Regions from separate parts of the Streptomyces aureoversilis genome, predicted to be linked through region 2. Evidence: predicted binding sites of a transcription regulator. Region 2 holds the regulator's gene; the other holds the start of a gene.

Region 1 (6,989 bases), on a different contig from region 2:
TCTCGGCCGCGCCCGCGTTCAGCGTCTGCACGGGCTTCAGGTCCCGGGCCGGTTCGGCGATGCGGTAGCGGTCGCGCTTGCCGGCGAGGTGCCCGCGGGCCGCGTCGGCCGCGCTGCCCGAGGAGGCGGCCGCCTCGCGGATGCCGCCCACGAGTGCCGGGGTGGCGGTCCCCTTGCCCGGGATCACCTCCGCCGGGCCGCCGTCGGCACCGCCCGCCGCCTGGGCGGGTGCCCCGGTAACGATGAGCGCGGCGGCACCGATCAGTGCCGCCGCGCCCGGTATTCCGCTCTTGATGGTCCGTCTTCCTGCTCTGCCCGAACGTGCCTTCGTCTTGCGCAAAGGTCCCCCTCCGAACGTGACTGGTCGGTCAGCGGAGCTTGGTCGGGGACCATGCAAGCGGTGGGGTTCGCGTCCGTCAACGGGGCAAAGGGGGCAGGGGCCTCTTCACGTGCCTACGCGTCTCACGTGCTTGGCGCCTTTGCTCGCTTGGCGGCTTTGCGCGCTCACGCGTCGACGGGCTCCCACGACGTGGCCCCCGCGGCGTCGCGCAGCACCCGCCCGAACACCACGTCCGCGAAGTGGACGCCGAAGCCGATCGTGCCGGGCTGCGCCATCTCCTCCACCAGGCGCCGGCGGTGGTCCGCGGACTGCCGGGCGTCGTGGTCGACGACGGCCGACCACTCGGGGTGGGCTATCTGGATCGGCGAGTGCAGGGCGTCGCCGAAGGCGATCAGGCGGCGGCCGCCACCGGTGACGACGTAGGCGGAGTGGCCCGCGGTGTGGCCCGGGGTGAGCATGACGCGGACGCCGGGGAAGATCTCCTCCCCGTCGGCGACCGTGCGCAGGCGGGGCTCCAGGGAGGCGAGGACCTCCTGGGACACGCCGTGCTGCCCGGCGAGGTGGCGGTGCTCCCACTCGGGCTCGCTCATGAGGTGGACGGCGCCGGCGCCGGCGAGCTGCGCGGACCAGCCGATGTGGTCGCCGTGCAGATGGGTGATGGCCACGGCCTCGATGCCGGCGGGGGTGCGGCCGAGGCGGGCCAGATTGTCGAGGAGGGCGCCGCCGTTGATCTCCCCCACGGGGGTGCCGGGTTGGCCCGGGTGGTGCCCGGGGCCGAAGCCGGCGTCGATGAGCAGGGCCCGGTCGCCGTGCTCGACGAGGAGGCCGCCCATGCTCGCCACGAGGCTGCCGGTCGCGTCGAGGTACTCGGGGTGCTCGGCCCACACCTCGTCGGTGGTGTCCGGCAGCCAGCCGCGCGGGCCCAGCTGCCCGGCGCCGTCCGGCACGTACGTGACCTTGATGTCGCCGAGCTGCAGGGAGCGGATGCCGGCGGGGCGGTTGAGGCGGGTGTCGTCGGTCATGGGTGGTTCCGTCCTTCGCGGTGCGGGGTTCCTTGATCGACGACAATAAGCTTCTTGCTTGAATGATTCAAGCTTGCAAATTATCGGCTTGATGAAATGGGCTCCGATTACGATGGCGGTCATGACCATCCCGGAAGCCCACGCCGTCGCCGAGCGCCGGCTCTGCGGCCTGGTGAACGGCCTCGCCCGCCGGATCGCCGACCACGTGCGCGACCGCGCGGCGGTGCTGGACCTCACCGCGCCCCAGGCGACGGCCCTGCGGGAGCTGATCGGCCCGATGACGATGCGCGAGCTCGCCGACCGCATGGCCTGCGAGCCCTCCAACGCGACCTTCGTCATCGACAAGCTGGAGGGCCGCGGGCTCCTGGAGCGCCACCCGCACCCCACGGACCGCCGCGCCAAGCAGCTGGTCCTGACGGACGAGGGCGCGGCCCTGCGGGAGCGGCTCATGGAGCTCCTCGCCCGGGAGTCGCCGCTGGCCGGGCTGTCGCAGGAGGAGCAGGACGCCCTGTACGGCCTGCTGGACAAGGCCGTCAGCCACGCCTGAACCGGAAGCCTTCGGCCACGGCCGGAAGACGGAAACGGCGCGGGGCCCGTACCTCCGGTGAAGAGGTACGGGCCCCGCGCCGTTGCGAGCGCTACGCCGCCACCGCCACTTCCGCCGCGGCCGGCTCCAGGGCCAGCGCCAGCACCTGGCGCACGTCGGAGACCGGGTGGACGTCGAGCTCGGCCAGCACCTCGGCCGGCACGTCGTCCAGGTCGGGCTCGTTCCGCTTCGGGATGATCACCGTCGTCACGCCCGCCCGGTGCGCCGCCAGCAGCTTCTGCTTGACGCCGCCGATGGGCAGGACCCGCCCCGTGAGGGACACCTCGCCGGTCATGGCCACCTCCGGGCGCACCCGGCGGCCCGACAGCAGCGACGCCAGGGCCGTCGTCATGGTGATGCCCGCGCTCGGGCCGTCCTTGGGGACGGCGCCCGCCGGCACGTGCAGGTGCACACCGCGCTCCTTGAAGTCGCCGACGGGCAGCTCCAGTTCCGCGCCGTGCGAGCGCAGGAAGGACAGCGCGATCTGCGCCGACTCCTTCATCACCTCACCCAGCTGACCGGTGAGGGTCAGCCCCGCGCCGCCCGTCTCCGGGTCGGCCAGGGAGGCCTCGACGAACAGCACGTCGCCGCCCGCGCCCGTGACCGCGAGCCCCGTGGCCACGCCCGGCACCGCCGTGCGCCGCTCGGCCGGGTCCTGCGCGGACTCCGGGGTGTGGTGCGGCCGCCCGATCAGCGGGCGCAGCTGCTCCTCGCCGATGGTGAACGGCAGCTCCTGCTCGCCCAGTTCGTGCCGGGCCGCGACCTTGCGGAGCAGGCGGGCGACGGCGCGCTCCAGGTTCCGGACGCCCGCCTCCCGGGTGTACTCGCCGGCGAGCTTGCGCAGGGCGGCGTCCTCCAGGACGACCTCGCCGGGCTCCAGGCCCGCGCGCTCCAGCTGGCGGCGCAGCAGGTGGTCGCGGGCGATGACGACCTTCTCGTCCTCGGTGTAGCCGTCGAGGCGGACCAGCTCCATGCGGTCCAGCAGCGCCTCGGGAACGGCTTCCAGGACGTTGGCCGTCGCCAGGAAGACGACGTCCGACAGGTCCAGTTCGACCTCCAGGTAGTGGTCCCGGAAGGTGTGGTTCTGCGCCGGGTCCAGGACCTCCAGGAGGGCCGCCGCGGGGTCGCCTCGGAAGTCCGAGCCGACCTTGTCGATCTCGTCGAGCAGGACGACCGGGTTCATCGAGCCGGCCTCCTTGACGGCCCGCACGATCCGGCCGGGCAGCGCGCCGACGTACGTGCGCCGGTGGCCGCGGATCTCGGCCTCGTCGCGGACGCCGCCGAGGGCCACGCGGACGAACTTCCGCCCCATGGCGCGGGCGACGCTCTCGCCCAGCGAGGTCTTTCCGACGCCGGGCGGGCCGACGAGCGCGAGCACCGCGCCCCCGCGCCGCCCGCCGACCACACCCAGCCCCCGGTCGGCGCGCCGCTTGCGCACCGCCAGGTACTCGGTGATCCGCTCCTTCACGTCCTCCAGACCCGCGTGGTCGGCGTCGAGGACGGCCTTCGCGCCGGGGATGTCGTACGCGTCCTCGCTGCGCTCGTTCCAGGGCATCTCCAGGACGGTGTCCAGCCAGGTGCGGATCCAGCCGCCCTCGGGGCTCTGGTCGGAGGACCGCTCCAGCTTGTCGACCTCCTTCAGGGCCGCTTCGCGGACCTTCTCCGGCAGGTCGGCGGCCTCGACGCGGGCGCGGTAGTCGTCCGGCTCGTTCTCCGGGTCGCCGCTCAGCTCGGCGAGCTCCTTGCGGACGGCCTCCAGCTGGCGGCGCAGCAGGAACTCGCGCTGCTGCTTGTCGACGCCCTCCTGGACGTCCTTGGCGATGGACTCGGCGACGTCCTGCTCGGCGAGGTGCTCGCCCAGCCATCCGACGGCGAGCCGGAGCCGGGCCACCGGGTCGGCGGTCTCCAGGAGCTCGACGCGCTGCTGGGCCGTCAGGAAGGGCGAGTAGCCGGAGTTGTCGGCGAGCTGGCCCACGTCCTCGATCTGCTGGATGCGGTCGACGACCTGCCAGGCGCCGCGCTTGCGCAGCCAGCTGGTGGCGAGCGCCTTGTACTCCTTGACGAGCTCGGCGACGGCGCCGGGCAAGGGGTCGGGGGTGATCTCTTCCATCGCGGTGCCCTCGACCCACAGCGCGGCCCCGGGGCCGGTCGTCCCCGCGCCGATGCGCACGCGGCGGAGGCCGCGGATGAGCGCGCCGGGGTCGCCGCTGCCGGAGAGCCGTCCCACCTGCTCGACGCTGCCGAGCGTGCCGACGCCCGCGTAGGTGCCGTCGACCCGCGGCACGAGCAGCACGAGCGGCTTGTCGCCGCCCCGCGCGGCGGCCTGGGCGGCCTCGACGGCGGCCCGCACCTCGGTGTCGGACAGGTCGAGGGGCACCACCATGCCGGGCAGGACGACCTCGTCGTCGAGGGGCAGCACGGGCAGGGTGAGCGGTGTGGACATCGAAGCCATGATCTCCCCTTAGGCAGGCAAGTTGAGCTATGCCGACTCAATGCGTGGCGCTCCGCGGATGTTCCCCGTCCGCCGTTCGCTCTGAGCGATCACGAGCGGGCGGCGAGGCCGGTCGGCCTCCTGCGGGTCCGGCACCGCCGGATACGCCGGTGAGGGGTTGCGCGTCGCCGCGGCGGGGTTCTTGCGCGGCAACGCCGCAGCGGATCGCGGGCAGGGCTCGTCCTGCCAAGCAGGAGGCTCGTCCCTGTTGTTCCCGCCGCCGCGGCGACCAGCCGAAGCGGCGTTGTCCGGCGGTGCCGGGCCCACGGGGGCCGGCACCGCCGCCGGAACGCCGTAAGGCCGGTCAGGCCGCGGCCGCCGGCCCCGGGAACGCCCGCCGGTAGTCCGTCGGGGTCACCCCGAAGTGCAAGGTGAAGTGGCGCCGCAGGTTGGCGGCCGTGCCCAGGCCGCTGAGCTCGCTGACGCGCTCGACGGACAGGGCCGTCGACTCCAGCAGCGACTGCGCGCGGGCGAGGCGCTGGGCGAGGAGCCACTGCAGCGGGGTCGTGCCGGTGGCGGCCTGCAGGCGGCGGAAGAAGGTGCGGGGGCTCATGCCGGCGCGGGCGGCGAGGTCGTCGACGGACAGGGGGCGGTCGAGGCGCTCGCGGGCCCAGTGCAGGACGGGGGCGATGCCCTCGTCGCCGGCCTCGGGCACGGAGACGTCCACGTACTGGGCCTGCCCGCCGGGCCGGTGCGCGGGCACCACCAGGCGGCGGGCGAGCTGGTTGGCGACGTGGGCGCCGAGGTCGCGGCGGACGAGGTGGAGGCACAGGTCGAGGCCCGCGGTGACGCCGGCGCTGGTGAGGACGTCGCCGTCGTCGACGTAGAGGACCGAGTCGTCCACGCGCACGCGCGGGTGGCGGCGCGCGAGGGCCTCGGCGTGCATCCAGTGGGCGGTGGCGCGGCGGCCGTCGAGGATGCCGGCGGCGGCGAGGGCGAAGGCCCCGGCGCACAGGGAGACCATGCGGGCCCCGGAGTCCGCGGCCCGGCGCAGGGCCTCCAGCAGGTCGGCCGGCAGGTCGCGCCCGCCCTCGATGCACGCCTCGGGCACCGACGGCACGATCACCGTACCGGCGCCCTCCAGCCCCTCCAGGCCGTGCGAGGCGCGCAGCGTGAGCCCGAAGGGGCCGGGCTGCGGCGCGCCCCCGCCCACCGAGCACACGCGCAGGTCGTACCAGGGGTCGGCGAGGTCGCGGTGCGGGATGCCGAAGACGGTGCAGACCACCCCCAGCTCGTACAGGTCCCACATGGGGACGTCGTCGTCGATCACGGCCACGGCCACGGTTCCGGCGCTCATGATCACCAGCCTAGGCAGGCGTGGCAGGAATTTTTCGCATGCCGTCACTTCTGCCACTGTCGGGGCGCCCGGGCCGGTGCGAGGCTGGTCGCACTTGATCAACTTCTGTGACACACGGGGAGGAACCACCCATGAAGGTGACCGTTCTCGGCCTGGGTTCGATGGGTACGGCCCTGGCCGGCGCCCTCCTGGAGGCCGGCCACGAGACCACCGTCTGGAACCGCTCGGCGGGCAAGGACGAGGCCCTCGTCGCACGGGGCGCGGCCCGCGCGGCGACGGCGGCGGAGGCCGTCGGGGCGAGCCCGCTGGTGCTCGCCTGCCTGTCGGACTACGACGCCGTGCACGGCCTCCTCGACCCCCTGGCGGGCGAGCTGCGCGGCCGCACGCTCGTCAACCTCACCTCCGGCACGCCGGAGCAGGCCCGCGCCAGCGCCGCCTGGGCCGCAGGACACGGCATCGGCTACCTCGACGGGGCGATCATGTCGACGCCGCCGGGGATCGGCAGCCCGGCGATCATGCTGCTCTGCAGCGGCTCCTCGCAGGCCTTCGCCGAGTACCGGGAGACCCTGGCGAGCCTGGGCGACCCCGTCGGCCTCGGGGACGACGCCGGAGCCGCCTCCCTCTACGACACCGCCCTGCTCGGCATGATGTGGGCGACGCTCGGCGGCTGGCTGCAGGGCGTGGCGCTGACCGGCGCCGACAAGGTGGACGCGGTGACGTTCACCCCCGTCGCGATCCGCTGGACGGCCGCGGTGAACGGCTTCATGAGCACGTACGCGCCCCAGGTCGACGCGGGCGTCTACCCGGGCGACGACGCCACCCTCGACGTCCACCTCGGCGCGATCGAGCACTTCGTCCGCGCGAGCGCCGCGCGCGGCCTCGACCCGGCGCTGCCGGAGCTGCTGAAGTCCTCCATCGAGCAGGCGGTCGCGGCCGGTCACGGCGGCGACGGCTACGCCCGCCTGATCGAGGCCGTCCGGGCGGGGGGCCGGGCATGACCGCGGCCGGACGCACGGCGGCGGCGCCCGTGGCCCCGGCCGGCGGGATCTCCCCGGCCGCGGCCGCCGGCCCCGCCGCGCCCGACACCGCCGCGCCCCGCACCGCCGACGCCTGGGCCGCGCTCGTCACCGACGCCGCCGACCATTGCTCCGCGGTCCTGGAGGCGGGCGCGGGCCACGACTGGTCCCGGCCCGCGGCCGGCCTGGAGTGGTCCGCGGCCGCAACGCTCGACCACCTGGCACTCGGCCTCGTCG
Region 2 (6,989 bases):
CACCTCCGACAGCACGCTGGTGCAGCACGCCGCGACCAACGGGCTGATCCAGCTCGTGGACGGCGGCATCCACCTGCTGGCCACCATCGTCCTGATGGGCATCACCAGCCTGCCGCTGCTCGGCATCACCTCGGGCGTGCTCATCGTGGCGGGCGCCGCCGTGGGCGTGGTCATGCCGCGGATCCGCCGGGTGACCACACGCTCCCAGGAGTCGGTGGGCGACATCGGCGCCGCCCTCGACCGCGCCCTGGGCGCCGCCCGCACCGTGAAGGCCAACGGCGGGGAGGCGACGGAGACCGCGCGTGCCGTGGCCGCCGCCGAGGACGCCTACCGCGCCGGCCTGGTCGGCGCCCGCTACCAGGCCATCATCGCGGTGCTCACCGGCATGGTCGTCCAGGCCTCCTTCCTGGCCGTGATCGGCTTCGGCGGCGCCCTGGTCGCCACCGGGACGCTCGACCTGGCCGCGCTGATCGCCTTCCTGCTCTACCTGTTCAACCTCGGCGGGCCGATCCTCTCCCTCGTCGGCGGCACCACCTCGCTGCAGCAGGGCCTCGGCGCCCTGGCCCGCATCGAGGAGGTCGCGCAGATGGAGACCGAGGACGACGTCGACACCGTGCCGGCCCGCCCCACGGGCCCGCCGCCCCGCGTCGTCCTCGACGGCGTCACCTTCGCCTACCCGGGCCGGACGCCCGTCCTGGACGGCGTCGGCTTCACCGCCCCGGCCGGCAAGGTCACCGCCGTCATAGGCCCCTCGGGCACCGGCAAGACCACGGTGTTCTCGCTGCTCCAGCGCTTCTACGACGTGGACGGCGGCCGGATCCTGCTCGGCGACACCGACATCGCCACGCTCAGCCGGGCCGAGGTGCGCCGCCGCATCGCCTACGTCGAGCAGGACGCGCCCATGCTCGCCGGCACGATCCGCGAGAACCTGCTGTACGCGGCGCCCGACGCCACGGAGGAGCAGATCGCGGAGGTCCTGCGGCAGACCCTGCTCGACACGTACGTGGCGGGGCTGCCCGACGGGCTGGACACCGCCGTCGGCACCCGCGGCACCGCCCTCTCCGGCGGGCAGCGGCAGCGGCTGGCCATCGCCCGCGCCCTGCTGCGCCGCCCGCAGGTGCTGCTGCTCGACGAGGTCACCGCGCACCTCGACGGGCTGAGCGAGACGGCGCTGCGGCAGACCGTGGAGAAGGCCGCGGAGCACTGCACGGTGCTGCTCATCGCGCACCGGCTCTCCACGGTCACGTCCGCGGACCGGCTCGTCCTTCTGGAGGGCGGCCGGGTGCGTGACCATGGACGGCACGAGGAACTACTTGACCGGGACGAGCTCTACCGGGACCTGGCCGCCACTCAGCTCGCCGTCTCGCACTGACCCGTACCGCCCGCACGACCGTCAGTACTGACCACACTGAAGGAGTACCCCCCACATGACGCACGCGACCGGCGGCGAGCCCGCCGCCTCCGAGGACGAGGCCCTCGCCAAGGCCGTGGTCCTCACCAAGGACGAGGCGCCCGTCGAGGACGAGGCTCCCACCGGCCCCGTCCAGGACGACCTCTTCGGCGAGATCACCGTGCTGCTGAACGACGAGGAGGGCTGGGTGGAGGTCCTGGGCGACGCCATACCCCCGGCCGCGCTGGACCGCGCCGCCGAGGCGGAGACCGACGCCCACGTCCCCATCGGCACCCGCAAGGGCGAGCACCTGACCATGACCGTCGACGGCGACGCCGTCCGTCTCGCGCCGGGCAAGGGCAAGCTGTCGCGCCGCTCCTACGCCGTGGACGTCACGCGCGACGGCATCACGTACCGCCTGGTCCCGGACTCGATCGCCGGCAGCCGGCTGCTGAAGGACGGGAAGCACATCGGCGACTTCTCCTCCGACGGCGACGGCCGGGTGCTGGCCGAGTGGAAGGAGGGGGCGGACGTCTCCCCCGCCGACGCCTCCGTCGGCTACGCGCTCGCCGCGGCGTTCGGCACCGGCGGACAGCCGATGTGGATGATGGCCATCGAGGCCGCCGCCGAACTGATCCCGGGGTGAGCGCCACGCCCGGACCGTCACGAAGGCCCCGCCGGAGAGTCTCCGACGGGGCCTGTCTGTCCCGGTGTCGAGCTACGCAGCCACCCTGCCGCCCGTGCTGCACAGGCTCCTGATGTCCTCCGCGTAGACGTGCGACACGATCGCCGCCTCGAACCTGGACCGCAGGTCGAGCTTGCGCACGATGTTCGCGGTGTGGGCCCGTACGGTCCGCTCCGCAATCCCCAGCCGCCGTGCGAGGCGCCTGTTCTGTTCCCCCGAGGCCAGCAGGAGCAGGACCTCCACCTCGCGGTCCGTGAGCGTGGTGAAGTCGTGCTGTCCCTCGGCAATCGCTGATCTCATCCGGATTCCCCTCGTCGGTCTCAGCCTTCCGGCACGCTCCAGCCTGCCAAGGCGACACGGGCCCGGACCCGGTCTTCGGAGGCAGCTTCCTGCAACCCCCGCTACAGCTTGCTGCGTCGTCACGGAGGGAATCGTCGTGGCCAGCGGCTTTACCGTTGCATTACGCTTTGGGCGATGTACCGGCGGTTACGCACCACCGCGCTCGCGACTGACCACGCGGGCCGACCGCCGGCCAATCGCACACGGGGGAACCATGAGCAAGTCAGGCATGGGCATGGGCCTGTTGGGGCTCAGCACGGCAGAAGAGGGTATATACCGGCACTTTCTGCGTAATCCCGGCACTGCTGCCGAGGACATCCATCTGAGGATCCACGCACCGAAGGACACCGTCCGCACCGCCCTGGACCGGCTGCACGGGCTCGGCCTGCTGCGCCGCGCCGGCGACGGGGCCGTCACCCCGGCCGACCCGGAGGTCGCCGTGGACCGCCTCACCGATCTGCGGCTCCGCGAGCTCCACCACGAGCTGCAACAGGTCACCCAGGCCCGCCATCTGGTCGCGGAGCTGCGCGTGGAGCAGGGGCTGCGCACCCCCGCCCCCAAGGGCGTCGAGCGCATGGAGGACCTGTCCCAGATCCGCAACCGCATCGACGACCTGGCCTTCTTCGCCCGCGAGGAGATCCTGTCCGTCGAGCCCCACACCGCGCTCACCCAGGAGAACATCGACCACGCCCGGCCGCTCGACACGCGCTGCCTGCGCCGCGGCGTACGGATCCGCAACGTCGTGCTCAAGGAGGCGCTCGACCACCCGCCGACCGTCGCCTACCTGCGCGAACTCACCGCGCAGGGCGCCCGGATCCGCGTCGCCTGCGACATCTCCGAGCGGATCCTCGTCTACGACCGGCACACCGCGCTGGTGCCCGCCGACCCCGACGACACCTCGCGCGGCGCCCTGATCGCCCAGGAGACGGGCCTGGTCGCCAACATCCTGGCGCTGTTCGAGAAGATCTGGGACCAGGCCACCGACCTCGCCGCGCTGATCGAGGAACCGGCCGAAGGGGCCGCCGGGCTCTCCGCCGTGGAACAGCGGGTCCTGGAGTCGATGTGCCGCGTCGGCAAGGACGAGATCGGCGCCCGTGACCTGGGCATCTCCGTCCGCACCTACCGCCGCCACGTCGCGGACCTGCTGCGCGTCCTCGACGCCTCCAGCCGGGCGCACGCAGCGCTGCTGGCGCGGGAGCGCGGCTGGATCTAGCGGCGCGGATCCGGGGCCCGGGTCCGGCGGGCCCGGTTCTAGCGGACCGCCCGCCACCCCCGCAGCCCGCCGGCGTCGAGCACACCGGTCAGCCACTGCGCCACGGCGCCGGGGCCTGCGCCGGCGGCGGGCCGCACCCTCAGCAGGATCCCGTCCTCCTGAAGCCGCCAGTCGCAGTCCCAGCCCGCGGGCAGCGCTCCCACGAGCCTGATCACGGCCGTCTCCGGGGGCGCGGCGGTGGGTGCCGCGCGCGCCACCACCGCTTCCGTGAATTCCGTCCTCGCCACGCCATCTCCTCCGATTCGCTTCTCATTTGCGTACACGGCGAAGCCCCGGCCTGCCGCATTGCAGACCGGGGCTCCGAAGCCGACTTCCTTGTCACTGCCACCCGTTGACACGATGACAGACCGGCAGACGGTCGACGACCTTGGCCGGTATCCCGCACAGGCCCTGCAGGCCCTGCAAACCGTGCAGACCCTGCAGACCGTGGACCGCCCGCACGTCCGCCGGAGCGGACGCGGCAGCCGCCGTGCCCGGCAGCGCGAAGACCATCAGGGACACCCCGGGAACGAGGACTGCAGCGGCCTTCTTGGCGAGATTTCCGGTCTTCACGTTTCCCCCAACGTCGTTGTTCCGTGGGGAAGACTCTGCCAGCGGAGCCGGAGCGTCCGGTGGGGAAAAGCTGTCAGGTTGCTGCAGGGGACACACAGCTTTATGCCAGCGCCCGGCATGCGAAAGGGCCGGGTGAGCGACGTGCTCACCCGGCCCTTTCGTACGGCGTTCCCTGCTGCGTTCCCAGCCGGTTTCCCCGCTGCGTGCGCCCCTACTGGTCGCGCTTCGGGCGCCACACCACCAGCGCGCTCGTCTGCTGGACGTCCTGGTACGGGACCAGGTCGCGGCGGTACGAGGCGTGGACCGCGGCCTCCGCCTGCTGCCGGGCCACGGCGGCCCCCTCGACGACGCCCTGCAGCTCGGCGACGCGCGCCTTGAGCGCGGCCACCTGGTTCTCCAGCTCGATGATGCGCTTGATGCCGGCGAGGTTGATGCCCTCGTCCTGGCTCAGCTGCTGCACCTGCCGCAGCTGTTCGATGTCCCGCGCGGAGTAGCGCCGGCCGCGCCCCGCGGCGCGGTCGGGTGAGACCAGGCCGAGCCGGTCGTACTGCCGGAGGGTCTGCGGGTGCAGGCCCGACAGTTGCGCGGCGACCGAGATGACGTAGACCGGCGACTCGTCGGTCAGCTCGTACGGATTGCGCCGTCGGCCGGTCCCATCCATGGGGTCACGCTCCCTTCGCGGCCTGGAAGAGCTCTGCCCGCGGATCCTGGTCCGCGGTGGCCTCACGGTAGGTCTGCAGGGCTTCCCGGGCCTTGTCGCCGAGATCCTTGGGCACGGTCACCTCCACTGTGACCAGCAGGTCGCCGCGGGTGCCGTCCTTGCGCACCGCGCCCTTGCCCCGGGCGCGCATGGTGCGGCCGTTGGGCGTGCCGGGCGGCAGCTTGAGGGTGACCGGGGGGCCGCCGAGGGTGGGCACCTTGATCTCGCCGCCGAGGACCGCCTCCGGGAAGGTGACGGGCACGGTGACGGTGAGGTTGTCGTCCTTGCGGCCGAAGACGGGGTGGGCGCCGACGTGCACGACGACGTAGAGGTCGCCGTTGGGCCCGCCGCGCTCGCCCGGGGCACCCTTGCCGCGCAGCCGGATCCGCTGGCCGTCGGAGACTCCGGCGGGGATGCGGACCTGCATGGTGCGGGAGGACTTGGCGCGACCGCTGCCGTGGCAGACGTCGCAGGGGTTCTCCGGGATGAGGCCGCGGCCCTTGCAGTCGGGGCACGGGTCGGTCATGGAGAAGCCGCCGCCGGAGCCGTGCGACACCTGGCCGGTGCCGACGCAGGTCGGGCAGACGCGAGGCGTACCGTTTTTGTCGCCGGTGCCGGAGCAGGCCTTGCAGGCGGCCGAGGAGGACATGCGCAGGGGCACGGTGGCCCCGTCGACCGCCTCGGTGAAGTTCAGGGACACCTCGGACTCGATGTCCTGGCCGCGGCGCGGCTGGGTGCGCGTGCCGCCGCGGTTGAACAGGCCGCCGAAGACGTCGCCGAGGCCGCCGCCGAAGCCGCCGGTGCCGCCGCCGCCCTGGGCGCCTCCGAAGAGGTCGCCCAGGTCGAAGTTGAAGGAGCCGCCGCCCGCGCCGCCCGGCCCCGGGCGGAAGCCGCCGTTGGCGAAGAGGGCGCGGGCGTCGTCGTACTCCTTGCGCCGCTTGGGGTCGGCCAGGACGTCGTTCGCCTCGGAGATCTCCTTGAAGCGCTCCTCGGCCTTGGCGTCGCCCTTGTTGGCGTCCGGGTGGTACTCGCGGGCGAGCTTCCGGTACGCCTTCTTGATCTCGGCCTCGGTGGCGTCCTTGGGCACACCGAGGACCTTGTAGTAGTCCTTCTCCAGGAAGTCCTTCGTGCTCATCCTCGGTGTCCCTCCTTCCGTTCCCTGCGGTGATTCATCGGGTCAGCGTCAGCCCTTGTCCGGGCCACCGCTCTCCTCTTCGGAGCCGGAACCGGCGTCCTCGCCCTCGCCCTTGGCGCCCTGGGCGCCCGGCTGGGGCTCGGCGACGGCGACCCGCGCGGGGCGGATCGTGCGCTCGCCGATGCGATACCCCGGCTGCAGAATCTGCACGCACGTGGTCTCGGTCACGTCGGGCGCGTAGCTGTGCATCAGCGCCTCGTGCACCAGCGGGTCGAAGGGCTCGCCCTCCTTGCCGAACTGCTGCAGCCCCATCTTGGCGACGATCGTCTCCAGGGACTCGGCGACGGACTTGAAGCCGCCGACGAGCTCGCCGTGGTCACGGGCGCGGCCGATGTCGTCGAGCGTGGGCAGGAGCTCGGACAGGAGGTTCGCGACGGCGATCTCCTTGACCGTGACCCGGTCCCGCTCGACCCGGCGGCGGTAGTTCTGGTACTCCGCCTGGAGGCGCTGGAGGTCCGCGGTGCGCTCGTTGAGCGCGGCCTGGGCCTGGTCCAGCTGGGCCTTCAGACCCACCTCCACCAGCTCTTCGCCGGAGGGGGCAGAGCCCGGGCCCGCCTTGTCGGCGGACCCGGCGCCCTGCGCCGCTTCCTCGGAGTCGGCGGCGTCGGAGGGGCCTTCAGGCTTCTCGTCAAAGCCCGGGGTCTCCTCCGTCACGCCGCACCGCCCTTCGGCTTGTCCTCGTCCACGATCTCGGCGTCGACGACGTCGTCCTCGGCCTTGGCGTGGCCGGCACCGGCGCCCGCGCCCTCGGCGCCGGCGGCACCCTGGGCGGCCTGGGCGTCGGCGTACATGGCCTGGCCCAGCTTCTGGGAGACGGCGGCGACCTTCTCCGTGGCGGTGCGGATCTCGGCCGTG

What was found. The regulator HspR, encoded in region 2, represses chaperone genes until heat shock. The targets are predictions, from matches to a motif close to TTGAGNNNNNNNNNCTCAA.
Region 1: a site for HspR is predicted at 4,423-4,441, ahead of lon (endopeptidase La). Genes of this name have one in related genera too.

What each region holds. Positions count from the first base shown of each region.
Region 1 is NZ_JBHSKJ010000015.1:228,591-235,579, forward strand. Features, by position in the region: gene ACFPP6_RS25525 (M4 family metallopeptidase) at 1-340, opposite strand, end outside; gene ACFPP6_RS25530 (MBL fold metallo-hydrolase) at 505-1,362, opposite strand; gene ACFPP6_RS25535 (MarR family winged helix-turn-helix transcriptional regulator) at 1,484-1,909, shown strand; gene lon (endopeptidase La) at 2,001-4,400, opposite strand; gene ACFPP6_RS25545 (helix-turn-helix domain-containing protein) at 4,744-5,721, opposite strand; gene ACFPP6_RS25550 (NAD(P)-dependent oxidoreductase) at 5,868-6,734, shown strand; gene ACFPP6_RS25555 (DinB family protein) at 6,731-6,989, shown strand, end outside.
Region 2 is NZ_JBHSKJ010000013.1:122,280-129,268, reverse strand. Features, by position in the region: gene ACFPP6_RS22955 (ABC transporter ATP-binding protein) at 1-1,372, shown strand, start outside; gene ACFPP6_RS22950 (hypothetical protein) at 1,428-2,036, shown strand; gene ACFPP6_RS22945 (helix-turn-helix domain-containing protein) at 2,109-2,375, opposite strand; gene ACFPP6_RS22940 (helix-turn-helix transcriptional regulator) at 2,629-3,627, shown strand; gene ACFPP6_RS22935 (hypothetical protein) at 3,666-3,914, opposite strand; gene ACFPP6_RS22930 (hypothetical protein) at 4,006-4,239, opposite strand; gene ACFPP6_RS22925 (heat shock protein transcriptional repressor HspR) at 4,451-4,900, opposite strand; gene dnaJ (molecular chaperone DnaJ) at 4,905-6,074, opposite strand; gene grpE (nucleotide exchange factor GrpE) at 6,123-6,788, opposite strand; gene dnaK (molecular chaperone DnaK) at 6,785-6,989, opposite strand, start outside.